DNA from 3 places in the Pseudoalteromonas sp. NFXS39 genome. Region 2 is predicted to be linked to each of the others. Evidence: predicted binding sites of a transcription regulator. Region 2 holds the regulator's gene; each other region holds the start of a gene.
What was found. The regulator sigma-54, encoded in region 2, starts transcription at its own class of promoters, with help from an activator protein. The targets are predictions, from matches to a motif close to GTTGGCACGNNNNTNGNNT.

Region 1 (5,892 bases), on a different contig from region 2:
CGTGTAATGATTTTAAAGCCAAGATTTTTCTGCAGCTTTACAAGGTTTTTAGTAAGTTAGCTTTTTTATTTTATTGTCAAAGTAGCACTGAGTGCGTCAAAAAAAATGACAAGCTCCAATGCTAACCTAAAGCCTAGGAGAGAACAATTGAGTTGGGAATATTTAGGCTATTTAGCGTCAGCACTTTTGGTTGCTTCTTTGACAATGAGCGATGTTGTTAAGCTACGTTGGCTTAACCTAGCAGGATGTATTGCATTTACCTTCTACGGGCTGGCAATTGGTGCTGTTCCTGTGGCCTTTACCAATGGTTTACTAGCATTTGTGAATATTTACCACATCATAAAATTAAAGCGTCAGCAAAAAGCTGACGCTAAGTAACACTTAGTAATACTAATCTTCTTTTTTATACTTAAGCTGGCCCGCAATCCAAGTTTGTGTCACGTTTATATCGTGGATCTCTGAGACTGGCGCTTTGTAATAGTCTTTATCAATCAAGATAAAGTCAGCCCACTTTCCTTGCTCTAAACTGCCAAGTTTAAACTCTTGATGTGCAGCATATGCACCACCTAAAGTAAAAGCACGTAAAGCTTCATCACGCGATAGTAGCTCTTGTGGTCGCCAGCCGCCTTCTGGCAGCTGATTATGATCCATGCGAGTAATGGCTGAATATAAGCCGTCAAACGGATCAGCAAGCTCTACTGGAAAATCAGAACCCGCCGCAATCACTGAGCCTTGCGCTAAAAAGGTTTTCCAAGCGTAAGCCCCTTCAAGTTGTTTTTCAGTTAGACGTTGCTCTGCCATATGCATATCAGATGTTGCATGAACAGGCTGCATTGATGGAATGATTTTTAACGTTTTAAAACGAGGAATGTCTTCAGGAGTAACAATTTGTGCATGTTCAATTCGGTTACGAAGTAAAATTCCACCGGTTTTTTTAAACACATTTTCATAGGCATCTAGCACTACGTGATTGGCTTTATCACCAATTGCATGGGTGTTAGCACTAAAGCCATGGGTAAAGCTTAAGTTGAATAGTTGCTCAAGCTTTTCTTGGGTTTCAAGCATTAAGCCATGGTGATTTTTTCGATCTGCGTATTCCTCGATTAGGGCTGCACCACGACTTCCTAGCGCACCATCTGCATACACTTTGACACTACGAATCGACAGCATGTCATTCATATCTTTATATCGGCCCGCTTTAAGCATTGTTTCTAGCTGAGGATCAGCAGCACTTAGCATAGCTACTATTCTGACGGGAAGGGTGCTTTGTTCAGAGCGCTGCTTATACACTTGCCAGGTATCATAATCGATACCGGCATCATGGGTTGATGTAATCCCTAAACTAAGTAGATGTTTACCTGCATTATCTAATGCAGTATTAATGCTGGCATGGCTTGCTTTTGGTACATGCTGAGTAATAAGCGTTTCGGCTTTATCAATGAATACCCCTGAAGGTAAACCAGAATCCAGTTTTATAATTTCACCACCGGCAGGAGAGCGAGTTTCTTTGGTGATACCTGCAAGCTCCATTGCTTTTGAATTTACCCACACAGCATGGCCATCAACTCGAGAAAGCACTACGGGTTTGTCTTTTAAATACTTGTCTAAATCAGCAGCATTTGGGAACTGTCCACCAGGCCACTGCTCTTGGTTCCAACCTCGACCAATGATCCAGCCTTGTTTATCTTTAGCAAACTCAGCTAGCATTTTGCCAACTTCATCTGCCGAGCGAGTACTTCTAACATCAAGTTGTGAAAGGTTATTACCTAAACCAATCACATGGCCATGGGCATCAATCAAACCAGGCAATAACGTGGCTTGTTGGCCATCAATCGTGGTGGCATCAGGAAAGCTTTTTTTGATTGAATCATTACCGGTTTTTACAACTTTACCGTCTTTAAAAACCAGTGTTGAAAAGTGTTGAGTTTCACCTTTGTAGGTTGGTGTGTAACCATTTACATTGTAAATTACTGTGGTATTGGCAAAACAACTTATCGAAGCTGTTGCCAGTAAGCTGATGATGAGTTTCATAATCTTCTAATAGTTTTTATTGAATTATGAAAACATTATCAGAGTTGCAGTAAACTGCAACTCAGCAGCAATTAAATAAACAAATAGACATTTTTATTTACTTGCGTAGACCTTAAATTCACTCAGCGATAATTTATTATCTTTATCGCTGTCGTAATTTTTAAAACGTGACCATAGAGCAGGATCTCTTGCAGACTCTGAGCGAGTAAGGTAGCCATCGTCATTACGGTCAAGTTGTTTAAATTTTTCACCAATACTATCTGCAGCAAAACCCAATGTGCTAAATCCACAACATAAAATTAGGCTGGCAAAGGTTAATTTTGACATTACTTTAACTCTTGTTTGTTAAATAGTGTTTAAATTCTAGAAGCGAAATTTGTTGATCTTTATCTGTATCCCACTCTGCCATGCGTTTTTGCAAGTGTGGTTGGGATGACAGTTCTTGCAAAGACAAAAAGCCATTTTTGTCTTTATCTAGGTGATCAAATCTTTGTTTTACATCCAATGCTAAGCTATTGAAGCTTATTGTAATTAAGGTACATGAAGCAAGCCAGAAAATTCTCATAATTACACTCCTTTATAAATAAAAGTGCTTGCCATAATTTAACTCCCATAATTTAAATCCGTTTACACATTCCCTCTGGGATTATGGCAAGCACTTTAAGCCGTTAAGGTTTGAATTTTTCAAACTCTTGTTCAGACAAAACTTGATCGCCGTTTTCATCTAGGTCGGCAAATTGCTTAAGTAAGTTATCGTGCTTAGTCGCTTCAGCTAAAGAAATCTCACCGTCGGCGTTTGTATCAAATTTAGCAAATCGAACATCCATTTGTGATGCTAAAACGGTAGCGCTGATAACCAAAAACATGAGTGAAAACGCTGCTAAAAGTTGTTTCATTACAATCTCCTATTGAATAAACGACTGAAACTCAGAAAATGAAATTTGACCATCTTGGTTACTATCTATTTGAGTAAAGTTGCTATGTAATAATGCATCTTCAGATGCCTCTGCTTCACTCAAAAAGCCGTTACTGTCTTTATCTAGCTCGTTAAAAGTCGTTTGCAGATCGAATGCATAACAGTCTACCGTAACTAGGTTTATCAACACTGCGGCTGAAATGGCCGTAATCTTCATTTTGTGTCCTAAATGACTAATTTACTTTGTAGTTATCAAAATTGGTGCCAGTTTTTAAATGTGTTAATTATCAGTGGGTTATATCTTTTGTGTGGTTTTTAATGCGAAATAGTTACAGAGTATTGTGTCTTTTTTGCAACGCTTTTTAGGCGACTAAGCTTTATTCACCTTGTTTCAATGAGTTAGCGTGTTGCTAAATAGCAACTATGTATCAGTTTTTGGGTAAAAGTCCGTACTTTTTAAGGTCGGATTCAGCGAGTGTCTAAGTTTATTCACTAATAATCAGCATCAGCAATTATGTTGAGAGTGAATATGCAAAATAAAGTAGCGATAAAAATGAAACAGTTAGTCAACTGGCGGCCTAGTCTCATTGGTCAGTTCGTTTGTAGTATTTTGCTGTCTTTACTGCCGTTATCTTTAGTGGTGATTTTGTTTTTAAATGCCCTTAATAAGCAGCTTGCGCTGACCCAAGAAATCGTCGGTGACAATTACGAACTTACCAAAGCATTCAATAACCTTAAACAAGACTTAAATAGTTTAGAAAGGGCGACTCGACAAAATTGGGTGCTTAAGAGTGAATCTCTCGATAGCCTGATTGCTAACAAGTGGCAATCTTCTTTGCAAAGTGTTGATGAGCTTATTTTTTTGAGCCCTACAGCTGATTATGTGTCGCAGTGGCATCAGCTTGCTGAGGTATTACAATTTGCAGAGCAGCATTTGCTAGTTGAACAAAAGCAAGATGGTGAGCTGTTTGCTCCTGCTAGCAAGCTTATCAGTGAACAAACAAACTGGCTTAAAGAGCAAAATGAATTACGGATCACAAAAAACCAACAGCAATTAAAAGCACTACAAGCTTCATTTATTAATTGGTTAATAGCATTAATTCCACTCACGCTATTGGTAGGTGGTGGATTTCTATGGCGGATCAGCGGACGCCTACGAGAGCTTACCAATGTTATTGATAAATTAGGGCAAGGGCACTGGCAGCAAAAAATTCATGTTCGTGGTTCTTCAGAGTTAGTTGAATTAGGCAATAAACTTAAATGGGTACAAGTACAGTTACATATGCTTGAGCAGCAAAAAGATACTTTTTTGCGTCATGTGACACATGAGTTGAAAACCCCCCTAGCTTCTATGGTTGAAGGCACAGATTTACTTGCAGATGAAATTGTTGGCCCAATCAATAGCGAGCAACAAGCAGTCCTTGAGCTAATAACACAAAGTATGGTGCGACTTAGAGTCATGATTGAAAGCTTATTGAGTTACAACGCTATCCGCACTAGTAAGCAAAGCCTGAGCGAGCTTAATTTTAACGTGATGATGAATAAAATTGAGCGTCATTTTGAGCACCGATTATCTGTGCGTGATTTATCCATTGTTTGGGTTAACGAGTTACCAAATAAAGCCTTGTTTATATCAATAGAACTACTTGAAATGGTGCTTATTCAGCTGACCTCAAATGCGTTAAAGTTTTCGCCAGAACATGAGTCAGTGATAATCAAGGCAAGCTTAAAGCAGGGGCAATTAATTTTGAGTGTAAGCGACTTAGGCGAAGGCATTGATGATACTGAAAAAGCCGCTGTGTTCGGGGCTTTTTACCAAGGCAAGAATGCAAAACAACATACTGAAATGAGCAGCGGACTGGGTTTAACCATAGTCAAAGAAACCGTTGAGCAATTAAACGGTAAGCTCTCTATTACTGATAATGACCCTCAAGGGTGTGTATTTACAGCCATTTTACCAATTCAATTAACCCAAGGAGTTAACTGATATGGGCTTAGCTAATAAAGCCAGTTTTATGCTTGTTATAGGCACGTTTTTTATAACTGGGTGCACGCTCACGCAAAAGAATGTTGAGCCAGAACAAGTAGAGCCGAAAGCAGAGGTTAAACCTGATGAGCAACCTAACCCTAAACCTCGACCAAAAAGTGAGCCTTTGTATCCGTCCGCAAGTACCGTTATTGCATGGCATGCTGCCAAGTGTGGTGGCTTTAAAGCAAAATCTGACAAAGTAAATTATGTTGGTGAGAATGAACTAAAACGTCTTTTTGAGTCGATATGTTTATTCGCTGCTTCAGAACCTGAAAAGGCCCTTAACCTGCTTGATAAAAGCGACCGTGCTTATTATTGGCCAGATGATATTAAGCAGTATCTTTGGTTACAAAAGCAATATTTACAGCAAAGTTTAGCGGCAAAACAAGCAAAGCAAGCGCTGAGTGATGAAATGGAAAAAACCTTATCGTCGCTTGCGACTATCGAACAACAACTTCTGCTACGTGAAGAAACCAAGGAGCAGTAACCATGAATGAAGTAACAAAACCACGAGTTTTATTAGTTGATGACGATGCTAGTTTATTAAAGTTATTGGCGATTAGAATTGAGTCTAAAGGCTACTTGGTAAGTACTGTTGAAAGTGGCATTGAGGCATTACAAGCGCTAAAAAGCCAAACCTATGATGCGGTGATCACTGACTTAAGAATGGATGAAATGGACGGCATGGCCCTGCATCGCCAGCTGCAAAGTCGTTATCCTTCGATGCCGGTGATTATGATGACAGCGCATGGTTCGATTCCTGATGCAGTTGAAGCAACTAAACAAGGTATATTTGCGTTTATTACCAAGCCGGTTGATAAAGATGAGCTGTTCGACAGCCTTGCTAAAGCTATCGAGATCCATGGTGTACATGGTGATGAAACACCAACACAAACAAATATTGTCACCCGCAGCG
Region 2 (5,892 bases):
ACGGCGGTGATACCGAAGGTACAGTAGAGCTAATTATTGCAACAGGCAAACCAGCTTACTTCGAAGAAAAACAAACGGATGGTTCCGTAATGAGCGCCAGTGCTGAAGAAGTTCGTTATGATGTTGCGAAACGCTTCTTAACCTTAAACGGTGAAGCTGAAGTTACCCAAGCTGGTCAAAAAGTAACAGCGAAAAGCATTACCTATGATATGGCTCAGCAGCTTATCAGTGCTGAAAAAGACGAAAACTCATCAGATCGTGTACACACTATTTTAGTACCTGTTGAAAATAAAAAAGACAATAAAGGCCAACCATGAGCACATTAAAAGCAGAGCTTTTAGCTAAGAGCTACAAAGGCCGCCAAGTGGTTAAAAATGTCGGTCTGGAAGTTGAAGCAGGCAGTATTGTTGGCTTGCTTGGCCCAAATGGTGCTGGTAAAACCACGACTTTTTACATGATTGTAGGCCTAGTTCCGAGCGACAAAGGTAAAATTAGCATCGATGATAACGATATTACCCTTTTGCCAATGCACAGCCGTGCGAGGTTGGGTATTGGTTATCTACCGCAAGAATCTTCGATTTTTCGAAAGTTAACAGTTTACCAAAACTTGATGGCTATTTTAGAGACTCGTAAAGATCTAAATAAAACCACGCGGGAAGAAACTCTAAATAGCTTATTAGATGAATTTAGCATCCAACACATCCGTGATAGTCAAGGTATGGCGCTATCTGGTGGTGAACGTCGCCGCGTTGAAATTGCTCGCGCATTAGCCGCTAATCCTAAATTTATCCTTTTAGATGAGCCTTTTGCTGGTGTTGATCCAATTTCAGTGTTAGATATAAAGAAAATTATTGAGCACCTAAAAAATCGTGGTATTGGTGTACTAATTACTGACCATAATGTTCGAGAAACCCTTGATGTTTGTGAAAAAGCCTACATTGTTTCTCATGGGGAGCTAATTGCATCAGGCACACCTGAGCACGTATTAGCTGACCAAACTGTACGCGATGTTTATCTAGGCGAGCAATTTAGGCTGTAACCATTACGCCACCGACTAGAGCATCTGCTAGACTTATAACAATGACAATAAATCGATAATAACTTAACTGTCTTTGCACAGTTATCGATAACTTAAAAAAAGGATTGTTAGGGATACATGAGGCAATCATTACAGCTGCGCATGGGCCAGCAACTTACAATGACTCCACAACTGCAACAAGCTATTCGTTTGTTGCAGCTCAGTACATTGGATCTCCAACAAGAAATTCAAGAGGCGCTAGATAGTAACCCTTTACTTGAAGTGGAAGAAGCGGATTACAACGAAGAAAGCATCGGCAAAAATGAGCAAAAAGCTGAATCTGACGATGTGCAAGTCAGCGCTTCTGCAGACGAAGCACCTAGCGAATATGAACAAGAAAGCAGTGATGCTCTAAATAAAGACACTGTAAGTGACGATTTAGCCATGGATGTTACATGGGATGAGTACATGAGTGCCGCTCCATCAACATCATCAGGGCCAATGCCAGAAGATGAATCTATTTATCAAGGTGCATCGACCGAAACCCTTCACGAATACCTTATGTGGCAATTACAGCTAACTCCCTTTAGTCCGACTGATGAAGCGATTGCTGTGGCAATTGTTGAGGCTATCGATGACTCTGGTATTTTAACGGTAAGCTGTGAAGATATCGTCGAGAGCTTTAATCAAAATAGTGATGAAGAAGAAATCGAACTTGATGAAGTCGAAGCGGTCCTAAAGAGAATTCAATTGTTTGATCCTGTCGGTATTGGCGCGCGTAGTTTACAGGAATGCCTGTGTATTCAACTTCGCCAATTCGATGCAAACACGCCATATTTAGCTGAAACTAAAATGGTTTTATCTGAGCATATCGAATTATTAGCGAGTCGCGACTATCGAACTTTGATGAAAAAGACTAAGCTTAAAGAAAATGAGCTTAAAGAAGTAATGACGCTAATTCACAGCTTAAACCCTAAGCCTGCGGATAGCATAGTACGCGAAGAGTCTGAGTACGTCATACCTGATGTATCAGTGAAAAAAGTAAAAGGTCGCTGGGTGGTTGAGTTAAACCCAGATAGTATGCCAAAGATTAGAGTGAACAGCCAATATGCGGCTATGTCTCGCTCTGTTAAATCAAGTAGCGACAGCCAATTTATTCGCTCTCACTTACAAGAAGCAAAGTGGTTTATTAAGAGCTTAGAAAGCCGTAACGATACACTATTAAAAGTGACCAACTGTATCGTTCAACAACAACAAGCTTTCTTTGAGCATGGCCCAGAAGCAATGAAGCCGATGGTGCTAAATGATGTTGCTGAAATGGTCGAAATGCATGAATCGACGATTTCACGAGTAACAACGCAAAAATATATGCATACCCCTAGGGGTATTTTTGAGTTGAAATATTTCTTCTCAAGCCATGTCAGCACTGAAAATGGTGGTGAGTGTTCTTCAACAGCAATACGCGCTTTAATCAAGAAGTTAGTCGCTGCAGAAAACTCGGCTAAACCATTGAGTGATAGCAAAATTGCAGATATATTGGCTGAGCAAGGAATTAAAGTAGCTAGACGTACAATTGCAAAATATCGTGAGTCTCTAGCAATACCTCCGTCTAATCAGCGTAAGAGTTTGATTTAGACGTTTTACATAGAAGGAAAAATGCTTATGCAACTAAATTTAACTGGTCGTCATGTAGAAATCACTGATTCATTAAGAGACTATGTAAACACCAAGTTTGCGAAACTAGAAAGGCATTTTGACCATATTAATAATGTTCATGTCATTCTAGATGTAGAAAAATTAAGCCAAAAAGCAGAAGCAACTTTACATGTAAACGGAGGCGAATTGTTCGCTTCTACAGAACATCAAGATATGTACGCAGCCATTGACTCGTTGATCGATAAGCTTGATCGCCAAGTCATTAAACACAAAGAGAAATTAGCTCGACATTAAATTATGAAACTAAGTTCACTTACTAATCAGGACTGCAGCAAAGCTGCGGTCCTTTTTAATAGCAAAAAAAGAATTCTTGAATATATCAGCGAACTGGCTCACCAGCAGCTTCCTCATTTATCTCAACAAGATATCCTAAATGCTTTACTCAACCGAGAGAAGCTAGGTAGCACCGGTATTGGCCGAGGTATTGCTATTCCACATGGCCGAATGAGTGGCGCCGATGAACCTCAGGCGTTTGTCATAGTGAGTGAATCCCCAATCAATTTTGATGCAATTGATAATCGCCCTGTTGACATTTTCGTAGCACTCATCGTACCAGATGGTGACTCTCAGCTTCATCTAAAGACCTTATCAACAATTGCTGATAGACTTAAAGATAAAGAGTTTTGTAAACAGCTGCGTAGCGCTACTACCGATCAGCAACTGTTTCAGGTTATATCAGCAGAGGCATAAATGGAATTAATCATTATCAGCGGTCGCTCAGGCTCAGGTAAATCGGTCGCTTTACGAGTACTTGAAGACTTAGGTTATTATTGCGTTGATAATATTCCAGTCAATTTACTGCCTTCGCTCGTGCGTAGCGTATCAGATAACTACGATAAAATAGCGGTCAGTATTGATGTGCGTAACCTTCCAAAAGAGCAGCAAGAATTTAATGATATTCTTGAGTACCTTCCTGGTTTCGCAAATCCAACACTTTTTTACTTAGACAGTGATGACCAAACCCTGATAAAACGCTTTTCAGAGACTCGTCGTTTACACCCATTATCCATTGATTCTTTGCCACTTGATCTGGCTATTAAACAAGAAAAAGTCTTACTCGATGTGTTGATCACTCGTGCTGATTTTATGATTGATACCACAGATCTCAGTGTTCATCAGTTAGCAGAATCAATTCGCGAAAAGATTTTGGGTAAAAAGGATAAAAAACTGATTATCACTTTTATGTCTTTCGGGTTTAAACACGGTATTCCAAAAGAAGCTGATTACGTATTTGATGCACGTTTTTTACCTAACCCACACTGGGAACCTGATTTGAAGCCGCTAACGGGTCTAGATCAACCAGTAAAAGATTACTTAGCTAGCCACAGCATAGTGCAAAAGTTCACATGGCAAATTCAAACATTTGTGCAAACATGGCTACCACATTTAGAGCGTAACAACCGAAGTTACCTTACCATTGCCATTGGTTGTACTGGTGGCCAACATCGCTCTGTTTACTTAGCGCAAACAATTGGTGAGAGTTTTGCTAAAAGCCATGACAATGTAAAAATTCGCCACCGTGAACAAGACATTTAATTAGGCACTATTATAATGCGCGCTGAAGATACCTTTTTAATTCAAAACAAACTCGGCTTACATGCTCGCGCAGCCACTGTTTTAGCCCAATTAGCACTACAATTTGATGCTAAAATTACGCTTTATCAAGACGATAAAGAAGCTGAAGGTGACAGCGTATTGGCGTTAATGCTACTTGAAAGCAGTCAAGGTAAAGAAGTTAGAGTCGTTTGTGAAGGCCCTGATGCTGATGCAGCATTAACTGCAATCGGTGAATTAATCGCACAGCGCTTTCACGAGCAAGAATAGCATTTGCTAAGCCTTCAAGATTTACGGTAAACTTAATTAGGATATTTGAAATTCCCTTTAAATATCCTACTTTTATATCGCTCGCTTTTCTAAGTTGCAAAACTCTTAATAAATTTATCACAGTGCGACGATATCTCTGCAAATACACCACAAAGCAACTATGCTGTATTTGCTCAGCCTATATAAACTTTTTTCAGTTGTAAGGACGCCAATGCCAGAAGCCTTTGAACAAGATTACCCACTACAACAACTCAAACAAGTGACCAAGTCACTCAATAGTGGTCAATTTGTTCAAGTGCGCGGTATGTTAGCCAAAACGGCGCCTTGTGATACAGCCCTTTTACTTGAGTCTTCTCCCCATAAAATTCGTCGTATGCTTTGGCAGCTGGTTGATCCAGATGTGCGTGGTGATGTTCTAGAAGAACTGTCTGAAGATGTACGTCTTGGTATTATTGCGCAGATGGAACCTGAGCACATTGCTGCCGCCACCGAGGACATGGACGACGATGACTTAGGTGAGGTTTTACGTAGCCTTCCTGATACCGTATATCAAGACGTAGTTAGTGCAATGGACTCGCAAGATAGAGAAAGGGCTACTCAGGCACTTTCTTATCAAGAGCGCTCTGCCGGTGCCTTGATGAACAGCGATACGGTAACAATTCGCCCAGATGTTACTTTAGATGTAGTGCTACGCTATTTACGCCTACGAGGTGAGCTACCAGAAGGTACTGATGACTTATACGTTGTTGATAAGCATAACTGCTTCCTAGGAGCACTTTCGTTAACTACACTGCTGACAAGCCCATCTGATAAAATTGTTCGCGATTTAATGGATGAAGATTGTGAGTCTATACTTATTTCAATGGATGAAAGTGATGTAGCACAACTTTTCGAACGTCATAACTGGATTTCAGCCCCGGTTGTTGATGACAACGCACACTTGCTAGGTCGTATTACCATCGATGATATCGTTGACGTAATCCGCGAAGATGCTGAACATAGCATGCTAAGCCTCGCTGGTCTTGATGACGAAGAAGATACCTTTGCGCCAGTGCTAAAAAGTTCGCAACGTCGCTCTATTTGGCTTGGAGTTAACTTATTAACCGCATTGCTAGCAGCAATTGTGGCAAGCTTTTTTGAAAATACCTTAGCAATTTTGCCTATTTTGGCAGTACTCAATGGTATCGTACCTTCAATGGGTGGCGTTGCAGGCAGTCAAACTTTAACACTGGTTATTCGTGGTATAGCCGTTGGCCATATTAATCAAACTAACCAACGCTTCTTATTACTCAAGGAATTAGCGATTGGCGCACTGAATGGCGTTATTTGGTCGA
Region 3 (5,892 bases), on a different contig from region 2:
TAGTCAAGGAGCTTAATCATGAGTTTGTATAATGTTTTTGATATTTCAGCAACCGGTATGAGCGCGCAAAATGTCCGCTTAAATACTACTGCCAGTAATATCTCGAATGCGAATTCGATTAGTTCTAGCCAAGATCAGACGTATCGAGCGCGCCATCCTGTTTTTGCTGCAGAGTTGACTAAAGCGTCAGCATCACAAAGCAATCCTCAGGGCTCTTCTGTTGGCGTTAAAGTACTAGGCATTGTAGAGAGTGATAAGCCTCTGCAAATTGAATATAACCCAAACCATCCAAGTGCTGATGAAAATGGTTACATCTATAAGCCTAACGTTAATGTTGTAGAAGAAATGGCAAATATGATTTCTGCCTCTCGCTCTTACCAAACAAATGTGCAAGTTGCTGATGCAGCTAAGCAAATGTTAAGTAAAACACTGTTGCTTGGGCAGCGGTAACCGAGGATAAGTTATGAGTAACGACATCAGCAGTGCGTCATCCACGTATTTAGATAATTTACGTTGGCAAGACAATCAAAATAAAACAGAAGAGAAAGATGATACTTTAACGCAAGAAGACTTCTTCTCACTTTTAACACAACAGTTGTCGTTTCAAGACCCAAGCAAGCCAGCTGATAATGATCAAATGATTGCGCAGATGACGAACTTCACTATGGCTGAGGGTATTTCAAACTTAAATGAGAAGTTTGAATCACTGACTGCTTCAATGACATCAAATTCTGCGTTACAGGCTTCTACCCTTGTTGGTAAGCAAGCGTTACTTGAGTCTGACACGATTGATTTTGATGGTGAAAATCTCGCTAAAGGGTCGGTAGTTGCAGAAACTGCCGTTGAGTCTCTAACGTTAAGAATAACAGATTCATCGGGCCAGTTAGTGCGCACGATTGAATTAGGTTCGCAGTCAGCGGGTGCACTTCGTTTTGAATGGGATGGTAAAGATAACGATGGCAATGTACTCCCTGAAGGTGAGTATGACATCAGTGCTGAAGGCTTTGTAAATGGAGACTACAGCAGTATGCCAATGGCGACCTTTAAGAATATTGAAAGTGTCAATATTAATGGCGCCAGCGGCATTATCGTAAATACAAAAGAGGGTGCGGTTAGGCTAACTGATATAGCTGAAATCGCATAAGTAAAAAAGGTTTGGGTTAGCTTAGGCTAAGAGATAGGTTAGAGGTGAGTTATGAGCTTCAATATTGCATTAACAGGCTTAGCAGCCGCGCAAAAAGATTTAGACGTTACAGCAAATAATATTGCTAACGTCAATACCACGGGCTTTAAGGAGTCTCGTGCAGAGTTCGCTGATGTGTACGCATCATCAGTATTTAGTTCTGGTAAAACAAAAAATGGTGACGGTGTAAGAACAACAATGGTGGCACAGCAATTCCACCAAGGTTCATTATCTTTCACTAATAACTCACTGGACTTAGCAATTACTGGTGAAGGTTACTTTGCCATGGCAAATGACCTAGGTGCACAAGATTTTACATATACTCGTGCTGGTGCGTTCAAACTTAATAAAGACAACTTTATTGTGGATGCTAGCGGAAACTACTTACAAGGTTTCCCTGTTGATGAAGCAACGGGTGATACAACTTCTGTTAGTTTAAGCACATCTTCTGCGCTACAAATTCCTGATGCATCAGGTTCTCCACGCGCTACGACCAATGTTTATTCGTCGTTTAACTTAGATTCGCGTGCATTAACGCCAGCAGTTACACCATTTGACCCAGAGACAAGTGCATCGTACAACAGTTCAACATCAACAACGGTGTATGATTCTTTAGGTGAGCCACACATTTTACAGTTCTTCTTTGTTAAAACTGACGCAGCAGTGACTGGTAATGACAATGAATGGCAAGTGTTTGCAACACTTGATGAAAAGCCGTTTGCTGCTAATGGTACTGAGCAAACTGCGTCGCCATATACACCTATTTCAACTTTTCAGTTTGACTCAAGTGGTTTACCTCAAAGCACTGATGGGACTCCAAATACTGATGCTACGTTTAATCCATTAACAATACCTTCAGCCGGTATATCTGGTTTATTATCTAACGGTGCGAGTTTCCCTGATGATGTAAACATCAATTGGCGCGATGAAGCTGGTACAACGAATAAAATACCGACCCAATATGCAAGTAACTTTGAAGTGAAAGCGCTAGAGCAAGATGGTGCGACTGTAGGTCGTCTATCAGGTATTGATATTGGTACAGATGGTAAAATCGTTGCTTCTTACAGTAATGGTGATACTTCATTCTTGGGCCAAGTGGCAATGGTGCGCTTTTCTAATTCACAAGGTTTACAGCAAGTGGGTAACACGGCATGGAAGAAAAGCTTAACCTCTGGTGAGCCAATTGCCGGTGAACCAGGTTCAGGTACTTTAGGTTCAATTAACTCATCAGCGCTTGAGCAGTCGAATGTTAACTTAACTAGTGAACTTGTTGATTTGATCAGTGCGCAGCGTAACTTCCAGGCAAATTCACGTGCGCTTGAGGTTAACTCAACACTACAACAAAATATCCTACAGATCCGTTAATTTTAGCGGCTCTAAGCTTAATCCGACACGAAGGCTGCTCCCTCTATTGGCAGCCTTTTTTCATTTTACCGACCTCATTTTTCTTTCCTATTTTAGCGTCAATTTTACTTTGGCACTTTTATTGCATTTCTTAGTTATCGTATTTTTAGTGAGTCAATGTTATGGACAAAATGGTCTACATTGCCATGTCGGGTGCAAAGCAAAGCTTGCGAGGTCTTGAACTCAAGGCGAACAATCTTGCTAATGCTAACACCACTGGCTTTAAAGCTGATTTTGCACAAGCTCGCTCTATGCAAGCCTTCGGTGAAGGTCTGCCATCTAGGGTGTTTGCAATGCAAGAACGCCCTGGATCTAATATGGAATCGGGTGGCTTTGTTGAAACTGGCCGCGAGCTTGATATCGCGATGAGTGACCGTGGTTGGTTGAGTGTACAAGATGCATCAGGCAATGAGGCGTACACCAAAACTGGCACATTAAACATTACTCCAGATGGCGCGTTGATCACTAGCCACGGCCGTCAAGTAATTGGCGAAGGTGGTCCAATTATTTTGCCGTTACCTATCGAGAAAGTTGAGTTTAGTGAAGATGGCGCTATTCAGGTTCGCCCACAAGGTGCGCCTGCTAACTTTTTAGAAGTAGTTGATCGGCTGAAAGTGATTGAGGCTGATAACACTCAGCTTGAAAAAGGTAATGACGGGTTATTCCGACCAAAAGAAGATATGTTGGTAAATGATCTATGTGGTTTTTGTGATATTTCGCCGAACGTGAAAGTACTGTCGGGAACGCTTGAGATGTCGAATGTAAACCCAGTGCATGAAATGGTCGACATGATCAGCAATCAACGCCAATTTGAATTACAAGTTAAATTGATGAAAACAGCCGAAGAGCTCGATGAGCGTCAAGATCAGCTGTTACGCATTGTTTAAGATGACTGAGAGGGTAGAGTTATGAATCCTGCATTATGGATCAGTAAAACCGGGCTTGACGCCCAGCAAACCGATATTTCGGTGATCTCAAATAATCTCGCGAATGCCAGCACGGTCGGTTACAAAAAAAGCCGCGCCGTATTTGAAGATTTACTATATCAAAACATTAACCAACCAGGTGGTCGTTCGTCACAAGACACTGAAATGCCATCGGGCTTAATGCTAGGTGCCGGTGCCAAAGTGGTTGCTAACCAAAAGAACTTTTCACAAGGTAACATGCTTACCACAGAAAATTCATTGGATTGGATGATTTCAGGTCCTGGTTTTTTTGAAGTGCAATTACCTGATGGCAATATTGCCTATTCACGTAATGGTCAATTCACGACTGACGAAGATGGTCGAATTGTGACATCGGGAGCGGGTTTTCCCTTGCAGCCTGAAATGAATGTTCCAGATGATGCACAATCAATCACTGTTTCGCAAGACGGTGAAGTGTCAGTTCGTATCGCAGGGCAACCAGACAATGTGGTAATTGGTCAGCTAACTATTAGTGATTTTATTAATCCATCGGGTCTTGAGCCCATGGGGCAAAACTTATACACAGAAACCGCTGTTAGTGGTGCGCCTGTGCAAGGTAACCCAGGTATCGATGGTTTAGGCAGTGTGGTTCAAGGTTCTCTTGAAACGTCTAACGTGAATGTGACAGAAGAGCTCGTTAACTTGATTGAAACACAACGAATTTATGAAATGAATTCAAAAGTGATTTCAGCGGTTGATGAAATGCTTAGTTACATTAATCAGCAGCTTTAATGGGTAGGAGGCAGCATGCGTAATATTATCTTAGTCACATCGGCAGCATTAATGCTGGGTGGTTGTATGACAACGCAAAATCATCATGTGGTTCAGGATGACCCTTACTATGCGCCTATGTACCCGGAGCCTACAACAGAGCCTATGGTACCAACGGGGTCGTTGTTTGATAGTTATTCATCAAATGACTTGTACTCAGATAAAAAGGCTCTACGCGCTGGCGATATCATCACTGTTAAATTGCAAGAGTCTACTCAAGCGACCAAAGCAGCTAAAACCGAAACAGATAAAGAAACGGATGCGAGTTTAGATCCAGTAATTGGTCTGGGAGGTAATCCAGTTAACATTGGTGGTGATAGTATTCAATTTGGTATTGGCTCGGGGGCATCGTTTAAAGGTGACTCAAAGTCTAATCAATCAAACAGCTTATTTGGTGATATTTCTGTAAACGTGATGCGTGTTTTACCCAATGGAAACTTAGTTATTCGCGGTGAAAAATGGCTTACGTTGAACACTGGCGAAGAGTTTATTCGCCTTGAAGGCTTAGTTCGTCCAGAAGATGTTTCAGCTAGTAATACAGTAACATCAAACCGAATTGCCAATGCGCGAATTCAATATTCAGGTAAAGGGCAAATTCAAGAAACACAAAGCGCAGGTTGGCTGTCTCGTTTCTTTAGTAGTTCGCTTTTCCCATTTTAGAGGAACAAAGTCATGAATGGGTTTAAATACATCATCGCTCTTTGCTTAATTAGCCTGCAGTTTTCTGCACAGGCTGAGCGAGTCAAAGATGTATCTATGGTTGAAGGTGTTCGTGCAAACCAATTAGTCGGTTATGGTTTGGTTGTAGGTTTGCCAGGCACAGGTGAACAAAGCAGATTTACTCAACAGAGCTTTAAAGCCATGTTAAATGGCTTTGGTATTACTTTACCAGATAGCTTAAAACCTAAAATTAAAAATGTTGCAGCCGTTGCTGTTCATGCAGAGCTACCAGCATTCAGAAAACCAGGGCAAACCATAGATATTACGGTTTCGTCTATCGGGAGTGCAGGTAGTTTACGCGGTGGTACCTTATTACAAACCTTTTTAAAAGGGGTTGATGGTAATACGTATGCGATTGCACAAGGCAGCTTAGTTGTTGGTGGTCTAGGTGCTGAAGGAGCTGATGGTAGCCGGGTCATTATTAACACGCCAACGGTAGGTCGTATTCCAAACGGTGCCATTGTAGAGCGTGCTATTAAGAGCCCGTTTATGCAAGGTGACTACATTACCTTTAATTTAAACCGCCCTGATTTCACAACGGCAAAACGCTTAGAGCAAACAATTAATGATTTAGTTGGCCCTGATAGCGCGCAGGCAATCGATGCAGCCTCAGTTCGTGTATTGGCACCGCGTGATGCATCTCAACGTGTTGCGTATTTGTCTACTCTTGAAAACTTAGAGTTTAAGCCGGCAGACACCGCTGCAAAAATTATTGTTAACTCGCGCACTGGTACAATTGTGATTGGTAAAAATGTGAAGCTGCAGCCTGCGGCTATTACGCACGGTGGTTTGACGGTCACTATTGCTGAGCAGCAAAATGTGTCACAACCAAATGCATTAAGTGAAGGT

Region 1: a site for sigma-54 is predicted at 3,198-3,216, ahead of J3455_RS16945 (EF-hand domain-containing protein). Genes of this name have one in related genera too.
Region 3: a site for sigma-54 is predicted at 2,657-2,675, ahead of J3455_RS04230 (flagellar basal body rod protein FlgF). Genes of this name have one in related genera too.

Annotation. Positions count from the first base shown of each region.
Region 1 covers NZ_JAGDEC010000010.1:21,889-27,780, forward strand. Annotated here, with positions in the region: gene J3455_RS16920 (YgjV family protein) at 148-378, shown strand; gene J3455_RS16925 (amidohydrolase) at 391-2,031, opposite strand; gene J3455_RS16930 (EF-hand domain-containing protein) at 2,125-2,358, opposite strand; gene J3455_RS16935 (EF-hand domain-containing protein) at 2,363-2,596, opposite strand; gene J3455_RS16940 (PLC family EF-hand domain-containing protein) at 2,700-2,927, opposite strand; gene J3455_RS16945 (EF-hand domain-containing protein) at 2,937-3,164, opposite strand; gene J3455_RS16950 (HAMP domain-containing sensor histidine kinase) at 3,477-4,934, shown strand; gene J3455_RS16955 (hypothetical protein) at 4,936-5,463, shown strand; gene J3455_RS16960 (sigma 54-interacting transcriptional regulator) at 5,466-5,892, shown strand, end outside.
Region 2 covers NZ_JAGDEC010000007.1:147,297-153,188, forward strand. Annotated here, with positions in the region: gene lptA (lipopolysaccharide transport periplasmic protein LptA) at 1-317, shown strand, start outside; gene lptB (LPS export ABC transporter ATP-binding protein) at 314-1,039, shown strand; gene J3455_RS14415 (RNA polymerase factor sigma-54) at 1,157-2,653, shown strand; gene hpf (ribosome hibernation promoting factor) at 2,681-2,968, shown strand; gene ptsN (PTS IIA-like nitrogen regulatory protein PtsN) at 2,972-3,424, shown strand; gene rapZ (RNase adapter RapZ) at 3,425-4,270, shown strand; gene J3455_RS14435 (HPr family phosphocarrier protein) at 4,286-4,558, shown strand; gene mgtE (magnesium transporter) at 4,770-5,892, shown strand, end outside.
Region 3 covers NZ_JAGDEC010000002.1:142,528-148,419, forward strand. Annotated here, with positions in the region: gene flgB (flagellar basal body rod protein FlgB) at 1-16, shown strand, start outside; gene flgC (flagellar basal body rod protein FlgC) at 19-450, shown strand; gene J3455_RS04220 (flagellar hook assembly protein FlgD) at 464-1,144, shown strand; gene flgE (flagellar hook protein FlgE) at 1,196-2,548, shown strand; gene J3455_RS04230 (flagellar basal body rod protein FlgF) at 2,710-3,474, shown strand; gene flgG (flagellar basal-body rod protein FlgG) at 3,496-4,284, shown strand; gene flgH (flagellar basal body L-ring protein FlgH) at 4,300-4,983, shown strand; gene J3455_RS04245 (flagellar basal body P-ring protein FlgI) at 4,996-5,892, shown strand, end outside.